Regions from separate parts of the Kitasatospora sp. NPDC057692 genome, predicted to be linked through region 3. Evidence: riboswitches for the same ligand, from Rfam matches in the RefSeq annotation. Region 3 holds a riboswitch; each other region holds the start of a gene.
The links. Region 3 has a riboswitch for cyclic di-AMP ahead of ACFVFS_RS16995 (peptidoglycan DD-metalloendopeptidase family protein). Riboswitches for the same ligand answer to the same signal wherever they lie in the genome.
Positions count from the first base shown of each region.

Region 1: another riboswitch for cyclic di-AMP. It lies ahead of ACFVFS_RS11135 (transglycosylase family protein); the one in region 3 lies ahead of ACFVFS_RS16995 (peptidoglycan DD-metalloendopeptidase family protein).
Region 2: another riboswitch for cyclic di-AMP. It lies ahead of ACFVFS_RS29505 (NlpC/P60 family protein); the one in region 3 lies ahead of ACFVFS_RS16995 (peptidoglycan DD-metalloendopeptidase family protein).

Region 1 covers NZ_JBHVIV010000013.1:127,000-134,406, reverse strand. The annotation lists gene ACFVFS_RS11155 (ATP-binding protein) at 1-59, shown strand, start outside; gene ACFVFS_RS11150 (DUF397 domain-containing protein) at 433-696, opposite strand; gene ACFVFS_RS11145 (hypothetical protein) at 1,211-2,128, shown strand; gene ACFVFS_RS11140 (hypothetical protein) at 2,210-4,327, opposite strand; cyclic di-AMP (ydaO/yuaA leader) riboswitch at 4,675-4,873, shown strand; gene ACFVFS_RS11135 (transglycosylase family protein) at 4,860-6,149, shown strand; gene ACFVFS_RS11130 (hypothetical protein) at 6,281-6,481, shown strand; gene ACFVFS_RS11125 (LacI family DNA-binding transcriptional regulator) at 6,542-7,407, opposite strand, start outside.
Region 2 covers NZ_JBHVIV010000065.1:11,032-18,438, reverse strand. The annotation lists gene ACFVFS_RS29530 (Lrp/AsnC ligand binding domain-containing protein) at 1-131, opposite strand, end outside; gene ACFVFS_RS29525 (rhomboid family intramembrane serine protease) at 128-976, opposite strand; gene ACFVFS_RS29520 (hypothetical protein) at 1,178-1,441, shown strand; gene ACFVFS_RS29515 (NYN domain-containing protein) at 1,578-3,089, shown strand; gene ACFVFS_RS29510 (NlpC/P60 family protein) at 3,300-4,343, shown strand; cyclic di-AMP (ydaO/yuaA leader) riboswitch at 4,691-4,843, shown strand; gene ACFVFS_RS29505 (NlpC/P60 family protein) at 4,854-6,032, shown strand; gene ACFVFS_RS29500 (NlpC/P60 family protein) at 6,285-7,349, shown strand.
Region 3 covers NZ_JBHVIV010000026.1:64,919-72,325, reverse strand. The annotation lists gene purB (adenylosuccinate lyase) at 1-387, shown strand, start outside; gene ACFVFS_RS17000 (MFS transporter) at 404-2,050, opposite strand; cyclic di-AMP (ydaO/yuaA leader) riboswitch at 2,261-2,428, shown strand; gene ACFVFS_RS16995 (peptidoglycan DD-metalloendopeptidase family protein) at 2,431-3,423, shown strand; gene ACFVFS_RS16990 (APC family permease) at 3,841-5,406, shown strand; gene ACFVFS_RS16985 (DUF2470 domain-containing protein) at 5,429-6,175, opposite strand; gene ACFVFS_RS16980 (RidA family protein) at 6,323-6,730, opposite strand; gene ACFVFS_RS16975 (IclR family transcriptional regulator) at 6,817-7,407, opposite strand, start outside.

The DNA of each region.
Region 1 (7,407 bases), on a different contig from region 3:
AGCGGACGGCTCCGGCCCCGGTGGCCGAGTTCGGCGGACGGCACCGGCGCTCGGCCTGACCGGTCGGCGGACGGCGGACGGCGAGCGACGCACGGGCGGTGACGCACCGACGGCACACGTCCGACGGCGCGCTCCCGAGGAACCACCACAGCACGGCGAACGACACCCCGGCACGGCGACCGGCGGCCCTCGGGCAGCGGGCACCGGCAGCCCCCGGCGGTGGCGCCCCTCCGATCCGCGTGCGGCGGCTCGGCACGGCGGCGGAGCGGGAGCCGCGGCGTTCCCGGCGCGTTCAGGAGCGGGGGCCCGGGCGGCGCCCGCGGACCCGGGGAACCCGGACGGCGAGGCCCCGGGCGGGTATCCGGACAAAGACAAAGGCCGTCGTGGTGTCAGCACCCACGACGGCCCCCCGATGGTGAAGCCGGCGGCCGGTCAGACCGCCAGGTGGTCGAACTCCCCGTCCTTCGCCCCCAGGAGCAGTGCGGCGATCTCGGCCCGGGTGTAGATGAGGGCCGGACCGTCCGGGAAGCGCGAGTTGCGCATCGCCACCTCGCCGCCCGGAAGGGCGGCGAACTCGACGCAGTTGCCCTGGGAGTTGCTGTGCAGGCTCTTCTGCCAGACCACGCCCTCAAGGTCGGTAGCGGCCATCCCGTTGTACGTGTCGTACGCGTTGTACGTGTCGTGCGTGTCGTGCATAGAAATCTCCCGAAGAGCTCCGGAGTGGGTCGTTCAGCTCGGCGCCCCGGCCCCAGCCGAACGGACGGACCGGCCCCGTACCGGCCCGGCACACCGCCTCACTTGACGTGATGATAGCTCCAGTGCACGTGCATCAGCACGGGACGTTGCAGGTGCACGGCCTTTTCGACACCGAACCGGAACTCATCACGAGGCACCCGCCTGACGGTACGTAAACGGACATAAGAGATGGAATCGACCGACCGCCGATGACCGCCCGTAGGCGACCACCCGCCGATTGTTGATCTTCGGACGCCGGGAGTCGCCCTTTCGTGACCCTCCGTCAGGCCGCCCGCGCGCTGTGAGACATCTCACGCACGGAGGCGGCAACGCGGTTCCCGTTCCGGCGCATCTGAGCGGGTACCGGGAGAACTGCCGACCCGGGGCCGGTTATGTCCGCTTTTCGCGGCGGCCGTCCCGCCCGGTTCGGTAGCCGACTGCGGACCGGGCGGGCCGATGTCCTACGATCTCCGCCATGAGCACCGCAGCCATCCCGGGCGCGCCACTGCCCGTCCGCACTCCAGGCTCCCGTGCGCGGGGGCGCCACCGCCGTCCCGAGCGCCCCGAGATCCCGGCCGGTTCCCCGGCCCTGCTGCTCGCCGTCCCCGCGGCCGCCGGACCGGAATCCCGGCCCGTCGTCGAGGAGCTGCTGTCCATCGTCCGCAGCGAGCAGAACGGTGTGCGCACCGCCGCCGGCTACCTGCCCTCCGGCGACGGCGAGGCGAACGGCGAGCGCACCGTCGCCGAGCTGCTGGCCGAGGCGGCCGAGGCCGGCCTGCCGGTGCCGGTCGTGGTGCCGCTGGTACCCGGCCCGCACGACTTCCTCCCCGGACTGCACGCGCTCGCCGCCCAGTACGGCGCCCCCGTCACCGACGCGCTGGGCCCGCACCCGCTGCTCGCCGAGGGCGTCCACGTCCGTCTCTCCGAGGCCGGGCTGGCCCGCGCCGACCGGGCCCGGCTGTTCGCCATCGCGACCGCCGCCGACGGCGTGGTGCTCACCACCGTCGGCGGGCAGGCCTCGGCCGACGCCGCCGGCATCACCGGCATGCTGCTGGCCGCCCGGCTCGCCGTGCCGGTCGTCGCCGCCGCGCTGGACGTGCCCGGCTCGGTCGCCGACGCCGTCGCCCACCTCAAGGAGATGGGCGCCCAGAACCCGGCGCTCGCCCCGCTGGTGATCGGCCCTGAGGCGGACGCCGAGCTGCTCGCCGCGGCCGCCGAGGAGTCCGGCTGCCCGTCGGCCGCGCCGCTGGGCGCCTACCAGGCGGTGGGCCAGCTGGTCGCCTCCACCTACCTGGCCGCGCTGCCGGCCGTCGGCCCCGAGGCCGCGGCCGACGAGGCCGGCGCCGAGGAGCAGGACGGCCCGCGCGCCGCCGGCCGGCACGCCGCGCAGTAGGACCTCAGGACCTGAGTACCTCAGTACCTCGGTAGGGAGGGCCCGGAACGGACGCACCGTTTCGGGCCCTTCTCGCGCCGTCTACCGCCCCACCCGGGTGGTGGCCGCCGCGGCGTCCTTCAGCTTCAGCGCGGGCACCTGCACCGGCCGCGACTGGCCGGCCAGGGTGGGCACCGAAGCCGCGGCGGCGTTCCACTGCGGCTGGGCGGTGCCCTCCTCGCCCGCCCGGCGCACCTGGAGCACCTCGGTGGACCCGGCCCGGCGCAGCAGGATGTTCTTGGGCGGACCCGCCTCCGGGTCCAGCCAGAGCTCGTTTCCGCCGAACTCGCAGTCCAGCACCAGCACGTCGTCCGGTTCGCCGTCGGCCCCGGCGCGGAACGCGATCCCGGCCCGGCGGTAGCCGGTGAAGCGGCAGCGGCCGAAGGTCACCGACTCCCCCGCGAGTTCGTGCCGGGCGGTGGAGACCGCGAAGTCGCTGCGCCCGGCCGCGTCGATCAGCAGTCCGTCGAAGACGGTCCCCTTGTCCCGGCCGAGCGAGTGCAGCGCCACGCCCCCGCCCGCGTTGCCGTAGAGCACGCTCGCGGTGTAGTCGAAGTCGTTGAGGTAGGCGCCGTGCTCGATGCCCCAGCCGCCGTTGTGGTAGGCGGCGAACTCGGTGACCACGTGGTGGTGCTTGGCGTTGAGCCAGACGAAGATGCCGTCCTGCAGGTTGTTGTGGGCCAGGCAGCGCTGGAAGGTCCAGACGCCCTCGCTGTTCTCCGGCCACTCGAAGCCGGAGGCGCCGTTGGCGCCCTGCACGCCGACCGCCACGCAGTCCAGCGCCTTGCCGCCGGTGCCGGCGCCGAGGTTGAAGCCGGTCAGCCGGTAGGCGCGGGGATTGGGTTCGAGCAGGGTGCGGGAGGCGACGCAGGACTCGTAGACGATGTCGTCGGAGGGCTGCTGGGGGGTGCGGGTGTCCAGCGGCCCGTCCCACCAGTAGGCGTCCTCCCACGTCTCGTGGCTGATGCAGCTGCGGAAGGTGATGCCGTGGCTGGCGTGGGGAACGTACGCGTGGCTGCCGGCGTCACGGACCACGACCCCCTCGACGACGGTGCCGCGGGCGGCGTCGCCGAGCCGGTGGAAGTGCAGCCCGTAGCGGCCGAGCACCGGCTCGGTGACCGGGGCGGCGCCGTCCGGGCCCTTCCAGGTCTCCTTGGTGTCGGCGCGCGGGCCGACCCAGCGCAGCGCGGTGTGCCGGACGTCGGCGCGCCGGGAGCTGGTGAGGTGGACGTGGGTGCGGCCCTTGGCGCTGCCCTCGACCCGGACGCTGCGGGTCAGGTTGAGCACCTCGGCGCCGACGGTGACGCCCCCTCCGGCGGCGACCCGGGGGTGGGCGTGGCGCAGCGGGGCCTCCAGGGTGACGGCGGCTCCGCTGACGGACCGGATGGTGACGAGGTCGTAGCGGGCGGCGAAGCCCTCCTGGTCCGGCGGGCCGGTCGGGGTGACGGCGAGTTCGTCGCCGGGCAGCCAGCCGGCGGGCGGGGCGGCCAGGTTGACGACGGTGTCGCCGGCCTTGAGCTCGCGCTCGGCACGGACCCAGGCGGTCTTGGCCGCGCCGTCCAGCCGCAGGTGGCCGGCGCCGGTGACCCAGAGGCCGACGTCGGTGTCGACCACCTTCATGCCGTCGCCCTGGAAGCGCTTCTCGTCGACGCCCGGGAAGCGCAGGGTGTGGACGTGGCCGCCGTCGGGGGCGAGCGCGAGGGCGCCGCGGATCTCGACGTTGCCGGCGGCGGCGAGGGTGAGGGTGCGGTCGGCGGCGAAGGTCAGCGCACCGCCCGGCTCGACCAGCAGGGAGCCGATCTCGGCGTCGGTGTCGAGCAGGACCCGGTCGGTGATCCGCACGGCGCTGCGCGGCCCCGGCGGGCTGCCGCCCCAGCCGGCCCGGTCGGACCAGCGGCGGCCGCCCTGGTCGACGGTGGGCGCGGGGGCGGGCTGCTCGGGGGCGCCGCCCGGGGCGCCGGTGCCCTCCGGCGGGGCGCCGCCGTGGCCGCCGTCGGGCCCCATCGGGCCGACGGCCTCGGTCGGGGTCGTCCCGATCACGGCGGCCGGGGTGATCAGCCGGGTCTCGCCGGTCAGCGAGCGGCGCAGGATCTCCTCGCCGCTGATCGCCGCGAAGGCGGTGCCGACGGCCAGCCAGCGCAGGAGTGCCCGGCGGGTCAAGTGAGTTCGGGACGGTTCGGGTGGGATGTCCACTCTGCGGTGCTTTGCCCGGCGATGTGCTCCGGTCGGCCGGGCGGCCGGACGGGAGGCGTCCGGCTCCTCGTCGATGCCCATCGGTGCGTAGCCCTCTCCCCAGACGGCTGCGGCTCGCCGGCGTCCTGCCGACGCTCTGAAGCATAGGCAGTTGCATTGACGGCGACCGGCGTTGCGGGAAATCGGTCATTTCTGATCATGAAGGACAGCCACTCAGCACGCATTTCGCAAACCGTGACGAGCGTCACACATGTTTGCGGTTTGAACGCGCCTCTGCTTAACGTGCTCCCCGTTCGTGGCCACACGAACCCAGCACGTCCGCGACGCCGAGTCCTGCCGTCGGGCGCGCTGGCAGCGCAATGCACCACGGCAGGAGCGGGGGAACCACAGGTAGTTCGCCCAGGACCGGTCCACGGACCGGCCCCGGGCTAGGGGTGAAGCCGCGTCCACAGCGCGGCCGGGCAACTCCAGCCCGAATCCGACAGCTCACCTCGCAGGCGTGGGAGAGGACCGCGTCTTCATGCTGCCCACCAACGGCACCCGACTGTCCGGCCGTACCCGTCGCGCGATCGCCACCCTCGGCGTCGCGGGCATCGGTCTCACCATCCCCTGCCTGACCACCGGCACCGCCTCCGCCGCCTCCGTCGCCACCTGGGACAAGGTCGCCCAGTGCGAGAGCGGCGGCAACTGGAGCATCAACACCGGCAACGGCTTCTACGGCGGGCTCCAGTTCACCAACTCCACCTGGTCCGCGTTCGGCGGCACCGCGTACGCCGCGCGTGCCGACCTCGCCACCAAGGACCAGCAGATCGCGACCGCCGAGAAGGTCCTGGCCGTCCAGGGCCCCGGCGCCTGGCCGGTCTGCTCGGTCCAGGCCGGTCTGACCAAGGGCGGCACCCCGGCCGCGGTGGACACCTCCGCCGCCAAGCCGGCCGCGCAGACCCCGGCCCCGGCCCAGACCCCGGCCGCCAAGCCCGCCGCCAAGCCGCAGACCCCGGCCCCGGCCGCCAAGCCCGCCACCGAGCCGCAGACCCCCGCCCCGGCCGCCTCCGGCACCGCCGCCGCCCCGCAGCAGCGCCAGGACGGCGGGCAGTGGCGCCAGCAGGCCGGCCAGCAGGCCACCCAGGACTACACCGTGGCCGCCGGCGACTGGCTGTCCAGCATCGCCGACGAGCACCAGGTCCAGGGCGGCTGGCAGCGCCTGTACGAGCTCAACCGCGCCACCCTGACCGACGGCCCGCACACCATCTACCCGGGCCAGCACCTGACCCTCGGTGAGCGCCAGGGCTTCGACTGGTTCAACCGCGCCCAGGGCGGCGCGCAGGGCGGGACCCAGGCCCCGGCCGCCCCGGCCCAGTCCCAGGCCCCGGCCGCCAAGCCGGCGAGCAAGCCCGCCGCGCAGGCCGAGACCCCGGCCCCGACCGCCACCGGCAGCATGGCCGCCGCCGTCGCCTTCGCCCAGTCGAAGGTCGGCCAGGCCTACGTCTACGGCGGCACCGGCAACGGCGGCTGGGACTGCTCCGGCCTGACCCAGGCCGCGCTGCGCGCCGCGGGCGTCTCCGTCCCGCGCGTCGCCGCCGACCAGGCCGCCGCGTCCACCCACGTCTCGCTGGACGCCCTCAAGGCGGGCGACCTGCTGTTCTGGTCCAACAACGGCAAGGACTCCGGCGTCTACCACGTCGCCCTCTACATCGGCGACGGCAAGTACGTCGAGGCCGCCAACCCGAGCTCGGGCGTGCGCCTCCAGACGATCGCCAACTGGGCCCCGGACTTCGCCGGCCGGGTCTGATCCCGTCACACCGCAGCCCCCGGGGAGAGTCCGGTCGCTCCTCCCCGGGGGCTGCGGCGTGCCCGGAGGGCCATGGCCAAACCGGGACCGCAGCGGGCATGCTGCTGCCCTGCACCCGAGAAGGAGTCACCATGGCCCAGGTCACCGTCTCGCTCGACGCCAACCTCGCGATCGACGTGATGATGCTGTCCGGCACCAAGAGCCCGCAGGACGCCGTCGAACTGATCCTCCGCGACTACCTGGAGCGGGGCCGACGCACCGAGAGCCGCACCGGCGACGCCGCCGACGGCCACCGGGTCTCCCAGGACCGCCCGACCGCCCAGGAGGGCTGAGCGCGGAAACGCCGGAGCGGCCCGGGACCACACCGCTCCCGGGCCGCTCCGGCGTTCCGCTCAGCGCGCGCGGGCGCCGGTCGAACCCCGCATCACCAGCTCCGGCTGGAACATGAACTCCCCGCGCTGCACGGCGTTCCCGCCGACCTCCTCCAGCAGCGCGTCGACCGCCGCGGTGGCCATCGCCTCCACCGGCTGGCGGACGGTGGTCAGCGGCGGCTCGGTGAAAGCCATCAGCGGCGAGTCGTCGAAGCCGACCACCGAGACGTCCTGCGGCACCGACAGGCCCCGCTGCCGGACCGCCCGGATCGCGCCGAGCGCCATCATGTCGCTGCCGCAGACGATCGCCGTGCAGCCCTTGTCGAGCAGCGCCCCGGCCGCCGCGTGCCCGCCCTCCACGCTGAACAGCGTGTGGTGGACCAGCGCCTCGGCCTCCTCCCGGGTGCGCCCGGACACCTCCCGCAGGGCCGCGGTGAAGCCCTCGATCTTGCGCAGCACCGGCACGTACCGCTGCTGACCGACGGCCAGGCCTATCCGCTCGTGGCCGAGTTCCGCGAGGTGCTGGACGGCCATCCACATCGCCGCCCGGTCGTCCGGCGAGATGAACGGCGCGTCGATCCGCTCGCTGTAACCGTTGATCAGCACGAACGGCACCCCGCGCCCGGCCAGCCGGGCGTACCGGTCGTGGTCGGCGGTGGAGTCGGCGTGCAGGCCGGAGACGAACACGATGCCCGCCACGCCCCGGTCGACCAGCATCTCCACCAGTTCGTCCTCGGTGGAGCCGCCGGGGGTCTGGGTGCAGAGCACCGGCGTGTAGCCGTGCCGGCTCAGCACCTGTTCGATCACCTGGGCCAGCGCCGGGAAGATCGGGTTGCTCAGCTCCGGGGTGATCAGCCCGATAAGCCCGGCGCTGCGCCGGCGCAGCC
Region 2 (7,407 bases), on a different contig from region 3:
ACCATCGCGACCAGGTCGTAGCCGCCGGTCACCGAGTAGACCTCGCTGACGCCCTCGATGGCGGCGATCGCCTCCGCGATCTCCGGGATGCGGTCGACGCTGGTCTTGATCAGGACGATGGCGGTGATCACGGTGGCGTACTCCTTTGTGAGGTGCCGCCAGCGTATCGGGCGTCGGCGGCACCGTCGCGGGGGCGGGTGGCCCGCGGCCGGCGCCCGATCGGGGTGCAGGCGCAGAGGAAGCCCGCCGCGAAGCCGATCACGTGCACCAGGTACGCCACGCCGGGTCCGGCGGAGTGCACGGACCACCACTGGAGCGCGAACCACAGGCCCAGCACCAGCCAGGCGGGGAAGCGCAGCGGCAGGAAGAGCAGCAGCGGGACGAGCGTGGTGACCCGGGCCCGCGGATGGAACCGCAGGTACGCGCCGAGGACGGCGGAGATCGCCCCGGACGCGCCGATCAGCACCCGGGTGGCGTCCGCCGAGTGCGCCTCGGCCAGGGCGAAGCCGTAGGTGGTCAGCGCCCCGGACGCCAGATAGAAGAGGAGGAACCGGGAGCGCCCCAGCCGCTGCTCCACGGTCGGGCCGAAAACGTGCAGGAAGAGCAGGTTGCCGAGCAGGTGCAGCCAGCCGCCGTGCAGGAAGAGCGCGCTGAGCACGGAGAGCGCCGGGTGCTTGCCCGGGGTGGGCGAGGCCGGGCAGCCGGGTACCGGGTCGGGGGCCTCGGCGAGCCGGTCGGCGGTCAGCGGGCGACCGGTCAGCAGCTCGGCGGGGACCGCCCCCCAGCGCTGCTCGTAGCGCTGCTCGGCGCAGACCCGGGCCTGGCCCCGGCCGTAGTACGGGTTGACCCCGGCGGCCGGTCCGAGCAGGAAGACCGCGGTGTTGAGCGCGATCAGCGCGTAGCAGGCGGCCGGGGCGGTGGCGGCCGGCCGGCCGCGGCGCGCGCCGGTGCGGGCGGGGAGGGCCGGGATCGCCATGGGCCCCAGCATCCCCCCGGCGCCGGGCGGCCACCGCGCGGTTACGGCAGGTGGGCTACCGGCGGGGGTCGGTCGGCCGGTGGCCGTGAAGGTTGCCCCAGGCAATAGGCTTGGGGCGGGCAATCCCGCCTCCCGCCGCCGACGCCGGGGCTCCGGGGGGAGCGCCTGAGCCCGTTCCGGGACCACCCGAGAGGACCCCCGATGACCATCCCCGCCCTGACCGCCGAGACGCGCTGGCGCTGCACGCTCTGCGGCAACCTGACCCGCTTCGACGTGACCCGGACCGCCCGGGTCACCGAGTTCCTCCACTTCGACCTGGCCGGCGAGTCGAAGATCGAGGAGACCCAGGTGCTCAGCGAGACCGTCGAGTCGGTGCGCTGCCGCTGGTGCAACGCGGTCGACCAGGTCGAGCTGGTCGCCCGCCCGGGCGCGGCCGACGGCGCCGGGGCTCCCGAGCAGGCCTGACCGCCTGATGCGTGCGGTGGGCGGTGCAGGGCACGGCCGCCCGCCGCACGGGACAATGCAGAGAGAATCGCGCGGAGTGTGACGGGGGTGGCGGCCGGGGGCCGTACTCCGCTGGACCAGGATCGGAGCCGAGGACGTGGTGGACGCAGCGAGGGAGCCCGCGGGGCCGCAGGGGCGGCAGCCCGCTGTGGACGCGCCGGCGCCGGACGCGGCCGGGGCCGCCCCCTCCGGCACCGACACCCCGGCCGAGGCGGCCGCGGGGGAGGAGTCCGGCGGCGGTGACGAGCCGGCGGCAGCCGTCGACGGATCGGCGCGGGGCGCCGGGGCCGACGGCGGCGCCGAGGCGCTGGACCGCCCGCTGCCCGAGGGCGTGCGCCGGCGCGTGGTGGGGCTCGCCTCCGACGCGCTCGGCGGGCTGCCGCTCGCGGAGCTGCCCCAGTCGCTGCGCCAGTACGCCAAGTTCACCCCCGCACGCCGGGCCAAGTACGCGGGGACCGCGCTGGCGGCGGCACTGGAGGCCGAGCCGGCCTTCCGCTCGCGGATAGCGGAGCGGCTGCGGCTGGGCCAGCCGGACCTGGTCAGGGCGCTGGAGTCGGGCACCGTGCCGGGCGCCGCCGACCCGATGGACGTGGCGGCCGCCGCCTACCTGGTGCGTTCCGCCGGGTGGAGCCGGCTGGTCACCGAGGCCGGCGAGGAGGCCGAGCGGGCGGGCGCCGAGGGCGCGGCGGCCGAGGCGGCCCGGCTGGTGGAGAAGCTGCAGGCCGAGCTGGCCGAGGTGCGCTCCACGGCGCGCTCCGACCTGGATCGGCAGCGGGCCGAGTCGGAGGACGTCCGCCGGGAGGCCGACTCGCTGCGCCGCAGGCTGCGGTCGCTGGAGAGCGACACCCGCCGGGCGCAGGCCGAGACCCGCAAGGTGGCCGCCGAGCTGGAGGCGGCCAGGGCGCAGGCGGCGGCCGAGCGGAGCGCGGCGGAGAGCGAGGCGCGCCGGCTGCGGCACCGCGTCACGGAGCTGGAGACCGCCGCCGAGCAGGGCCGCCGGTCGGCCCGCGAGGGGCGCAGCGTCGAGGACATGCGGCTGCGGCTGCTGCTGGACACCGTCCTGCAGTCGGCGCAGGGACTGCAGCGGGAGCTGGCGCTGCCGGTGTCCCAGATCCGCCCGGCGGACCTGGTGGAGGCGGTGGAGCCGGGTTCGGCCTCGCCGCACGACGTGGCGCGGCGGGGCCTGGCCGACGACGATCCGGCGCTGTTGGACCAGCTGCTGGCGATCCCGCAGGTCCATCTGGTGGTGGACGGCTACAACGTGACCAAGACCGGCTATCCGACGCTGCCGCTGGAGCAGCAGCGGATCCGGCTGCTGGGCGGGCTGGCGATGCTGGCGCAGCGCACCCAGGCGGAGGTCACCTGCGTGTTCGACGGCCAGGACCTGGACGTGCCGGTGATCATGGCGCCGCCGCGCGGGGTGCGGGTGCGGTTCAGCCGGACCGGGGAGACGGCGGACGAGCTGATCCGCCGGCTGGTGCGGGCCGAGCCGCAGGGGCGCCCGGTGGTGGTGGTCTCCACCGACCGGGAGGTCGCGGAGGGCGTGCGGAAGGCCGGCGCGCGCCCCGTCGCGTCGGTGCTGCTGCTGAACCGGCTGGCCCGCCCGTAACCGCTCCCGGGCGCCCGCGGGCCGGTATGACGGCTGGTCAGCGCCTGGATTGCGGTGTTGTGCGAGTTTTGTGAAGTCAGATGGGCGGTCGGGGTTCACGCGATCGGGGGAGTGGCGCGAAACGTGGATCTTCACTAGGGTCTGGCGTCAAACCTATTTTCCGGATTCTCACCCGTTCGGGTGAGGCCATTGGAAGAAGGAGCCGGTCCCTTGGCCTCCCACCGCCGTCCCAAGCAGCCGAGCCGCGCGCGGGTCTCCGTGCTCACCGCTGCCGCTGCGACCGCGGTCGCTCTCTCCGCCCAGGTCGCCGCACACGCCGCGCCCAGCCCGTCGCCCAAGAAGGATGACGTCAAGGCGCAGATCGACCAGCTGCAGGAAGAGGCCGAGCAGGCCACCGAGAAGTACAACGGCGCCAAGGAGCGTGCCGACCAGCTGCGCAAGCAGGCGGACCAGCTCCAGGACCAGGTCGCCCGCGGCCAGGAGCAGATGACCCAGCTTCAGGCCGGCCTGGCCGAGGTGGCGGGCGAGCAGTACCGCACCGGCGGCATCGACCCGTCCGTCCAGCTGATGCTCACCTCCGACCCGTCCGGCTACCTGGACAAGGCCTCCAGCGTGCAGCAGGCCAGCTCCAGCCAGGCCGAGGCGCTCAAGGGCCTCCAGGACCAGCAGCGCCGGCTCGACCAGCAGAAGGTCGAGGCGGCCGCCGTGCTGGCCTCGCTGGACAGCACCACCAAGGACCTCAACCAGACCAAGGCCGAGGTCAACAAGAAGCTCCGGGAGGCCCAGGAGCTGCTGAACTCGCTCAGCGCAGCCGACCGGGCCGCCCTGAAGGCGGCTCAGCAGCAGGCCGACCGCGCCTCGCGCGGCAGCGAGCGCACCGACCTGGGCAGCCTGCCGCAGGCGAGCGGCAAGGCCGGTGCGGCGGTCTCCCTCGCGATGAGCAAGCAGGGCTCGCCCTACGGCTGGGGCGACACCGGCCCGAACACCTTCGACTGCTCCGGCCTGATGGTCTGGGCCTACGGGAAGGCCGGCGTCTCGCTGCCGCGCACCTCGCAGGCGCAGGGCAACTACGGCACCCGGGTGCCCTCGCTGGCCGAGGCCCAGCCGGGCGACCTGATCATCTACCGCGACGACCGCAGCCACGTCGGCATGTACATCGGCAACGGCATGGTGGTGCACGCGCCGCGCACCGGTGACGTGGTGAAGGTGATGAAGGCCGACGCCATGAAGATCAACACGATCCGCCGGGTCTGACGGACCGGCACGACACGCCCGAGGGGGCCGTCGAGGCCCCTGTGATCAGCGCCACTCCCGGACGGGGGTGGCGCAGGGCGTTTCCGGCAGGGGTTCGACCACCTGACGGAGAATGATCAGCCCGACGTGGGGATTTGATCACGCTCGGTCATATTCACAAAAGAACTTGGGTATTCTTCCGACTTTTTTCTGACAAGGATTTGAACGGATCACGGATCTGTTACTAGGGTCGTGCCTCGAACCACGCACAGTCGATCACCCAGCCTGGGTGGCGGCGGGGTTCGCCGCCGAGTTCGCGAAGCAGCGGGGCGGGGCCACGAGTGGCCCGTCCGAGTGAGGACCCAGCAGTCGGGGGTCCGCTGTGGAGCGGAGCCGGGGAACCACGTTCCTCCGGGGTGAATCGGCGCCAGGCCGGCCGCGAGAGCGGCGGGTGAGGCGTCGTAGGGCACGCTTCCGCCCGAACCCGTCAGCTCACCCGGTAGGCGGATGAGGAAGAAGGAGTCCGCCTTCGTGGCGTCCCATCGTCGTCCCAAGCCCGCCGGCCGCGCCCGTGTCTCGATCCTGACCGGTGTCGCCGCCGCTGCCGTTGCCCTGTCCGCGCAGTCCGGCGCCCACGCCGACCCGGCGCCGACCAAGGACCAGGTCAAGGAGCAGGTCGACCAGCTCAACCTGCAGGCCGAGGTCGCCACCGAGAAGTACAACGGCGCCCAGGCCAAGCAGCAGGAGCTGCAGAAGCAGGTCGCCGAGCTGCAGGACAAGGTGGCCCGCCAGCAGGCCACGGTGACGGAGGCCCAGGGCGGCCTCGCCGAGATCGCCGGCGAGCAGTACCGCACGGGCGGCATATCGCAGACCGTCCAGCTGATGCTCTCCGCCAGCCCGGACAACTTCCTCAACCAGGCCGACGCCCTGAACCAGGCCGGCTCCACCCAGTCCGGCGCGCTGAAGGAGCTCCAGGAGCAGCAGCGCAGGCTGGACCAGGACCGCACCGAGACCCAGGCCAAGCTCGCCGAGCTGGAGGCCACCACCCAGCAGCTGAAGACGTCCAAGGAGGACGTCCAGGGCAAGCTGCAGAAGGCCCAGGACCTCCTCAACACGCTCACCGAGCAGGAGCGCCAGGCCCTCCGCGCGGCCGAGGAGAAGGCCGCCGCCGAGGCCAAGGCGAAGGCGGACGCCGCCAAGGCCGAGGCCGCCAAGGCCAAGGCCGAGGCCGAGCGGGCCTCCCGCGACACCAACCGCAGCAACCTGAGCGCACCGTCCTCGGCCTCCTCGGCCCCGGCCGCCGAGGCCGCCAAGCCGACCGCCGAGGCCGCCAAGCCGGCCGCGCCCGCCGCCAACGGCTCGCGCGCCGCCGCGGCGATCGCCGCCGCCGAGAGCAAGCTCGGCTCGCCGTACGTCTACGGCGCCACCGGCCCGAACTCCTTCGACTGCTCGGGCCTCACCGGCTGGGCGTACGCCCAGGCGGGTGTGTCGCTGCCGCGCACCTCGCAGGCGCAGGCCAACGCCGGCACCCAGATCGGCTCGGACATCTCCAAGGCCCAGCCCGGCGACCTGGTGATCTTCTACGGCGACCGCCACCACGTGGGCATCTACGTCGGCGGCGGCCAGGTCATCCACGCCCCGAAGCCGGGCGCGTCGGTCCGCTACGAGGCGGCCTCCAACATGCCGGTCAACACCATCGTGCGCCTCTGACCGACGGTCGGCAGGCTCTGCCGGGCCCGGTCCCCCCGCGCGGGGGGACCGGGCCCGCGGCTTTTCCCGGGGCCGCCGGGACGCTCGGTCCGCGAACCGATCTGACGTCCGATCGGTGTCCGAATATTCGGGTTCGGAGGGGTTTGGAATCGGTTGCCCTGACTCGCTAACGTCTGCCAGCGGAAGCCCGCTTTCGACAGCCGCCCGCCCCGGTGCGGTGGCGGGCCGGCCCAGGATCGGAGCCGAGGTCGCATGGCCGTGCACCGCCGTTCCCCGCTGTCAGGTGCGCACACGCTCGCCCGGGCGCTGGTGCTCACCGCGGCGGCCACCGCCGCGCTGGGCGTGGCGACCTGCGGCAGCGCCCGAGCCGTTCCCGGCGCGCCGGACGCCCCGGTCGACCGCAAGGACGTCAAGGCACAGGTGGAGCAGCTCTACGACGAGGCCGAGCAGGCCTCCGAGCGGTTCAACGCCGCCCAGGAGGCCCAGCAGCGGCTCCAGTACGAGACCGGCACGCTCCAGCAGCAGATCGCCCTCGCCCAGGAGGAGCTCAACCGGCTGCGCGGCGACCTCGCCACCGTGGCCGGCGCCGAGTACCGCGGCGGCGGGATGACCCGGACCGTCCAGCTGATGCTCTCCACGGACCCGGAGGGCTACCTCTCCCGGGCCCGCACCCTCGACCAGGCCGCCGAGCGGCAGAACGAGACCCTGCACGAACTGCTGGGCCGTCAGCGGGTGCTCGACCAGCGCCGGGCCGAGGCCACCGCCAAGCTCGCCGAGCTGGAGCAGATCCGCAAGGCGCTGGCCGAGAGCAAGCAGCAGATCCAGCAGCGGCTCGCCAAGGCGCAGCGGCTGCTGAACAGCCTCGGCACCGCCGAGCGCGCCCGGCTCGCCGCCCAGGACGCCCGTGACGCGGAGCAGCGCGCCACCCGCGGCACCGACCGGCTGGACTTCGGCAGCACCCCGCCCGCCTCCGAGCGCGGCGCCGCCGCGCTGGCCGCCGCGGTGCGGATGATCGGCTCGCCCTACGTGTACGGGTCGACCGGGCCCAGGGCGTTCGACTGCTCCGGTCTGATGTACTGGAGCTGGCGGCAGGCCGGAGTGACCCTGCCGCGCACCTCGCAGGCCCAGGCGTACGCCGGGCAGCGGGTCAGCCTCTCCGAAGCGCGGCCGGGAGACCTGGTGATCTTCTACCGGGACATGCACCACGTCGGGATGTACGCCGGCGGCGGGGTGATCGTGCACGCCCCCTACCCGGGCGCCAAGGTCCGCTACGAGAGCGTCACCACGATGCCCGTCTCGGGGGTGATCCGGCTCTGAGCCGCCCGGAGCACGCCGGGCGGCGTCCGTCCCGGCGCACCGCCCTGCTGCTCGCGGC
Region 3 (7,407 bases):
ACCGTCCTCGACGAGTTCGGCGCCTTCCCGGCCGTGATCGAGGCCGAGCTGGACCGCTACCTGCCGTTCCTGGCCACCACCAAGGTGCTGATGGGCGCGGTGCGCGCGGGCGTCGGCCGGGAGACCGGGCACGAGGTCATCAAGGAGCACGCCGTCGCCTCCGCGCTCGCGATGCGGGCCGGCGCCCGGGAGAACGAGCTGCTGGACCGGCTGGCCAACGACGACCGGATCCCGCTGGACCGGGCCGCGCTGGACGCGCTGCTGGCCGACCGGCTGTCGTTCACCGGTGCCGCCGGTGCGCAGGTCGCCGAGGTCGTCCGCCAGGTCGAGGCCGTCGCGGCCGCGTACCCTGAGGCCGCCAAGTACGCGCCGGGCGACATTCTCTGACGGATCGCCGGGCTTCTCAGGGCCCCGTCGCCGAGGAGGCGGCGGGGCCCTCGCCGTGCTCCGCCGGGACGGCGGCGGGGTGGCCGGGGTCGAGCGGCGGGCCGTTGGTGGGGCAGGTGTAGCGGCAGTCCGGCTCGGCCACCGGGTGCTCGTCCGCCGGGGCCAGCACATTGCCGTGGACGGCGACCAGCGCGGTCACCCCGCCGGCCACCAGCAGCCCGGCGCAGATCAGCATCGCGGTGCGGAAGGCGGAGTCGACCGCGTCCGGCACCCGGTAGGCGTCCCCGCTCAGACCGGCCAGCGCGGGCAGCGCGGCGACCGCCAGCAGGCCGGCCGCCCGGGCCGCCGCGTTGTTGACCCCGCTGGCGATGCCCGCGTGCCGCACGTCCACCGCCGCCAGCACGGTGGCGGTCAGCGGCGCGACCAGCAGCACCATGCCGAAGCCCATCACCGCGACCGCGGGCAGCACGTCCGTCCAGTACGAGGCGCCGGGGCCGATCCGCAGCATCAGCAGCACGCCCGCCGCGCAGAGCATCGGACCGACGGTGAGCGGCAGCCGGGGGCCGATCCGCTTGCCCAGCCGGCCGGCCCGGGCGGACAGCACCAGCATGATCACGGTGATCGGCACCAGGGCCAGCCCGGAGACCAGCGGGGAGAAGCCGGACACGATCTGCAGCTGGACGACCAGCAGGAAGAAGACGCCGCTGAAGGCCGCGTAGACGGCGAGGGTGACCAGGTTCACGGCGGTGAACAGCCGGGAGGAGAAGAGGCCGAGCGGCAGCATCGGCTCCGGGGTGCGGCGCTCGACCACGACGAAGGCGGCGCCGAGCAGCAGGCCCGCGATCCCGCTGACCCAGACCTCGGCGGACACGCCCTTCCCGGCGGCGGTCAGCGCGTAGGTGACGGCGCCCAGCGCCAGGGCGGCCAGCGCCGCGCCCAGCACGTCGAAGCGGCCGGTCGCGGACTCGTCCCGGCTCTCCGGCACGTGCCGGGCGGACACCGCCACCACCAGCGCCGCCAGCGGCAGGTTCAGCAGGAAGATCCAGCGCCAGCCGGGCCCGTCCACCAGCCAGCCGCCGAGCAGCGGGCCGACCGCCGCCGAGACGCCGCCGAACCCCGACCAGAGGCCGACGGCCGCCGAGCGGTCGTCCGGGTGGAAGACCGCCTGGAGCATCGCCAGCGAGCCGGGGGTGAGCAGCGCGCCGCCGATGCCCTGCACGGCGCGCGCGATGATCAGCACCTCGATGGTGGGCGCGGCGGCGCAGGCCGCGGAGGCGGCGGCGAACCAGACCACGCCGAGCAGGAAGACCCGGCGCCGGCCGTACCGGTCGCCGAGCGCGCCGCCGAGCAGGATCAGGCCCGCCAGGGTGAGCAGATAGGCGTTGAGCGTCCATTGCAGGGCGTCGAGTTGGGCGCCGAGGTCGGCGCCGATCCGGGGCAGCGCGACGTTGACGACGGTTCCGTCGAGCATCGCCATGCTGGAGCCGAGCACCGTCGCCAGAAGTACCCAGCGACCCTGCGCGGTGCCCAACCGCAGGGTGCCGGCCTCGGAGGTGGCCACGGCCCATGGTGAGCCCGGTGGGGCCCACGTGACAAGGGTCACCGGGGGTGTGTCGGAGGATGCCCGCTCCGTGAGTGATCGTGTGCGTACTGATTCCGACATCGGCGCAGGGTTGCGGATCACGTGCGCACCGTCAATGGATTGTGCACGTACTGTGCATGCCTTTCCTGCGGAGCGTCACGGCATTGCGGACTTTGGTCCCGGGGTGCGGAGATCGACATTGCTTCACCCGAACGGATGGGTTTTAGTTCAGCGACCGCCCGGCGTCAGCCCGGGTGGCCACCGGGTGGAACGCCTAGTCCTGCCGCTGCCCGGTGGTACGCAACGAACTCTGTACGGCAGGAGCGGGGGACCCACAGGTAAGTCGCCGGACCCATTTCTTCTTGCGGTCCGGCTTGGGGTGAAGCCGCCATTGTGAGCGGCCGGGCAACTCCAGCCCGAACCCGACAGCTCACCTCGCAGGCGTCGGAGAGGACATTTCCATGCCCGCACAGGCTCGTCGTATCGCCCTGCCCCGCGCCGCCCGCATCGGCATCGCCACCGCTGTCACCGGTGCCGCCTTCGCCCTCCCGCTGGTGACCACCGTCACCGCCCAGGCCCACGAGGTCCCCGCCGCGAAGGCCGCCGCTCCGGCCGCCGCCCCGGCTGCCCAGGCCGCCCCGGCCGCCGCTCCGGCCGCTCCGGCCGCTCCGGCCGAGGAGAGCTACAAGGTCGTCGGCGGGGACACCCTGTCGAAGATCGCCGCCGCGAAGAGCGTCGAGGGTGGCTGGCAGGCGCTGTACGAGCACAACCGCTCGGTCGTCGGCGCCAACCCGAACCTGATCTTCCCGGGTCAGCAGCTCGCGCTCGGCACCAAGGCCGCCCCGGCCGCCCCGGCGACCAAGCCGGCCGCGCCCGCCGCGAAGCCCGCCGCCCCGGCTACCAAGTCGGCCGCCCCCGCCGCGAAGCCGGCCGCTCCGGCCGCGAAGCCGGCCGCCCCGGCGACCAAGCCGGCCGCTCCGGCCGTCAAGCCCGCCGTCCAGCCCGTCGTCGCCCCGGTGACCGCGACCCCGGTCGTCGCCGCCACCTCCGGCTACGTCGCCCCGCTGGCCAACCCGAAGCTCGGCACCGCGTACGGCGTGGCCGGCTCGATGTGGGCCTCCGGCCACCACACCGGCGCCGACTTCGTCGCGGCCACCGGCACCCCGCTGCGCGCCATCGCGAACGGCACCGTGGTGAAGGCCGGCAACGGCGGCGCCTACGGCAACGAGGTCGAGATCAAGCTCGCCGACGGCAAGTACGCCCAGTACGCGCACCTGTCCTCGATCGGCGTGAAGGTCGGCCAGGCCGTCACCGCCGGCCAGCAGATCGGCCTCTCCGGTGCCACCGGCAACGTGACCGGCCCGCACCTGCACTTCGAGGTCCGCACCGGCTCGGAGTACGGCTCGGACATCGACCCGATCGCCTACCTGCGGGCGCACGGCGTCGCGATCTGACCCTCCGGTCGGATCCTCTCCACCACCGCTGGGTGCGGGGCGAAACGACTCCCCCGGAATGGTCATGTCGGGTGACCGCTCGACCGGGTGATCGCCGTACCTCCAGTGGATCGACGGGCGCGGGACACGCCCGTCCGGCCGGCCCGGCTCGCGAGACCTCCCTCGCGAGCCGGGCCGGCTGCCGTCGTTCGCCGGTCGCCGTCACTGCGCGTCGTTCGCCGTGCGCCGGTCACCGCGCGCCGTTCGCCGTGCGCCCTCGAACGGGGCGGGTCCCGCTCGAACGCGGCGTCAACCCCGAGGTGCTGACGCCGGATCACCCCTCGTTGCGGCCCCTTCGCCGCGCCCCCGATGCTGTCGGGCAGTCAGCGCCCGACCGGACCGGCGGGCGGCACAGCCACGGCGGGTGAAGGGGGCCGGATGGCCATCCAGCGCGGGGACGCGGTCGAGGGCGCGGCGAGTCCGGGGGCGGGGGTGCACCGGCTGAAGGCGGACTCGGTCGGGCTGGCGGGCGTGGTGTTCATGGCGGTCGCCACGGCGGCGCCGATCACCGCGATGACCGGCAACCTCCCGATCGTCATCGGTCAGGGCAACGGCGCCGGGGCGCCCGCCGCGTACGTCTTCGCGACCCTGGTGCTCACCGTCTTCTCGGTCGGCTACGTGGCGATGGCCCGTCACCTCACCGCGGCCGGGGCGTTCTACGGCTACATCTCGCACGGGCTGGGCCGGGTGCCCGGGATGGCGTCGGGACTGCTGGCCCTGCTCGCCTACATCGTCTTCGAGGCGGCGGTGATCGGCTTCTTCGCGTACGCGCTGCGCGGACTGGTCGCGGCGCAGCTGGGGGTGGAGGTGCCCTGGGGCTGGTACGCGGCGCTCGGGCTGCTGGTGATCGCGGTGATGGCCTGGTTCGACCTGCACCTGACCGCGCGGGTGCTCGGGGTGGCGCTGGTGCTGGAGGTCGCCGTGCTGGGCGCGGTCGCGCTGGCGGTGCTGTTCACCGGCGGCGGGCCGGACGGGATCGCCGCGCGGTCGCTCGATCCGCTGAACGCCTTCCGCGGTGTGGCGGGGACGGGGACGGGCGGCGCCGGGCTGGGGCTGTTCTTCGCGTTCTGCTCCTGGGTCGGCTTCGAGTCCACGGCGATGTACGGCGAGGAGTCCCGGGACCCGAAGCGGGTGGTGCCGAGGGCGACGCTGATCTCGGTGGTCGGGGTCGGGGTGTTCTACGTCTTCGTCTCCTGGATGATCGTCTCCGGCAACGGCGTGCGGCGGGCGGTCGAGGTCGCCGACGGCGCGGTCCCCGGCAAGGACGGCAACAGCCTCTTCTTCGATCCGCTCGGCGCGCACCTCGGCGGCTGGGCGGTCACGGTGTTCCAGTGGCTGGTGGTGAGCGGCTCCTTCGCCTGCGCGATGGCCTTCCACCAGTGCGCGGCGCGGTACCTCTACGCGATCGGGCGCGAGGGCTTCCTCCACCCCGCGCTCGGACGCACCCATCCGCGGCACGGCTCGCCGCACGTCGCCTCGCTGGTCCAGTCGGTGATCGCGGCGGCGCTGGTGGCCGGGTTCCTGGCGGCGGGGATGGACCCGTACGCGCACCTCTACACGGTGCTGGCGCTGCTGGGGACGATGGCGATCCTGATCGTGCAGACGCTCTGCTCGTTCGCGGTGGTCGGCTGGTTCCACGTGCAGGGGCGGCATCCGCGGACCCGGCACTGGTTCCGGACGCTGGTCGCGCCGCTGGTCGGCGGAGTGGCGATGGCGGGGGTGGTGGCCCTGCTGGTGGTCAACAGGGGCGCCGCCGCCGGGGCGGCCGCCGGGACGCTGCTCTTCCGGCTGATCCCGTACCTGGTGATCGGCACCTTCCTGGGCGGGACCGGGCTGGCCCTGTGGATGCGCGCCCGTCGGCCGGAGCGGTACGCCCGGATGGGGCGGATCGTCCTGGAGGACGCGGTGGAGCGCTCCGACGACGGTGCCCCGGTGCGGGCCTGACGGTGCGCCGGCCCACGCTGCCTCAGTGGCGGCGGGCGGGCAGCACCTGCTCGGCGGCGGCCACGAGTTGGTGCACCCGGTGGCCGAACTCGTCGGCGTCGCGGGCCGGTTCGGGGAAGACCAGGCGGACGTCGCGGTGTCCGTGCGGGTGGTCCAGCCGGAGCACCAGGCCGTACCGGTCCAGCGCGAGCGGGCGGACGGCGGGGTGGGCGGCGAGCAGGTCGGGGTCGATCAGGCGGGTGAGCACGGCGAGCGCGTCGGGGTGGCCGTCGGCCAGGTGGGTGAGCAGGCCGGCCTCGTAGCGGGCCAGCGGGTCGGGTGAGGCGGCCGCGAGGTCGGCGCCGGTGATCGCGGTGGTGCCGTACGGGGTGGAGATCACCGCGTGGGCGACGTCCAGGCGGAGGTGGACGCTGAGGCCGTCGTCGGCGAGGTGGGCGAGGTGGAGCCGGCCGGCCAGGGTGAGGCGGCCGCGGACCCGGTCGCGGACGGCGACCGGGGCGATGTCGGTGAGGTCGAGCACGACGGCGAGGCCGTCCTGCTCGCGGGCGGCGGCGACGGTCAGCGGGGCGTCGAGCGGGGCGCGCAGCCGCAGCCGGGAGCCGTGCACCGAGACGGGGGTGGTGAGCTCGTGGTGCTCGCCGCAGGCCCGCAGGACCACCGAGGAGGCGGCGGTGAGCAGGCCGGCGATCCGCTCGGCGGCGCTCGGCTCGGGGATCTCGGGGATCTCGGGGATCTCGGCGGTCTCGGCGTCGAGGGGGTGCGGGCTCATGGGTTCGGGACCTCCGGCTGGCTGCCTGCCTGTTAGTTAGGTGAGCCTAACCTAACGACCCGGAGGGGGGAGGGCAAGGCGCCGGAGCGGGCGGATGCGCGAAGGGCCCGGACGCGGGGTCCGGGCCCTTCGGTCGCACGGGCGGGATCAGGCGACGACGGCCTGGGCGTCGATCTCCACCAGCATCGGCTCCTGCGGCAGCTCGGCGAAGATCGTGGTGCGGCACGGCTTCACGCCGCCCGGCTTGATGTTCTCGTCGATGAACTCGGCGTAGACCTCGTTCATCAGCGGGAAGTCGGCCCGCTTGGTGAGGTACACCCGGAACATCACCACGTCCTCGATGGTGGCGCCGCCGGCCTCGACGATCGCCTTGACGTTCTCCAGCGTGCGGCGGGTCTGCGCCTTCACGTCGCCGTGGTACAGGTACTCGCCGGTGGCCGGGTCCTGCGGGCCCTGGCCGGAGACCTGGAGGATCGGGCCCTTGCGGACGCCCTGGGAGAACATCCAGGCCGGGGCGGGGGCGCCGTCGGTGCGGATCTCGGTCTTGTCGCTCATGCGGGTGTGTTCGCTTCCTCGGTGGGGTGCGGTCGGGACGGGGGTGGTGCGGGGGATCGGGACGGTTCGTGGGGCCAGAGGCGGGATCAGGGGTGGTTCGGGGTCTGGCCGCAGTCGGCGGAGATCGCCCGGGTGGTGGCGAGCAGCTGCGGCAGCAGCTCCAGCACCTGCTCGTACGGGAGCACGACGTCCGGGACGGAGATCGAGGCGGCGGCGACCACCCGGCCGCTGGCGTCCCGGATCGGGGCGGCGACGCAGTTGATGAAGGACTCGTGCTCGGCGTGGTCCTGCGCCCAGCCCTGGACGGCGACCTTCTCCAGCTCCGCGAGCAGCGCCTCGGGCGTGGCCAGGGTGCGGGGGGTGTGCGGGACGAAGTCGATCCCGGCGACCACCCGGCGCCGCTCCGGCGCGGGCAGGTCGGCGAGCAGCACCTTGGAGACGGCGGCGCTGTGCAGGGCGGCGCGCAGGCCGATCCGCGAGTACATCCGCACCGGGTGGCGGGAGTCGTACTTGTCGATGTAGACCACCTCGCCGCCCTCGTACGCGGCCAGGTGCACGGTCTGGCCGGTGGCGGCGTTCAGCTCGGCGAGGTGCGGGGCGGCGATCCGGCGCACCCCGCGCTGTTCCAGGGCCAGGCCGGAGAGGGCGAACAGCCCGGCGCCCAGGTGGTAGCGGTA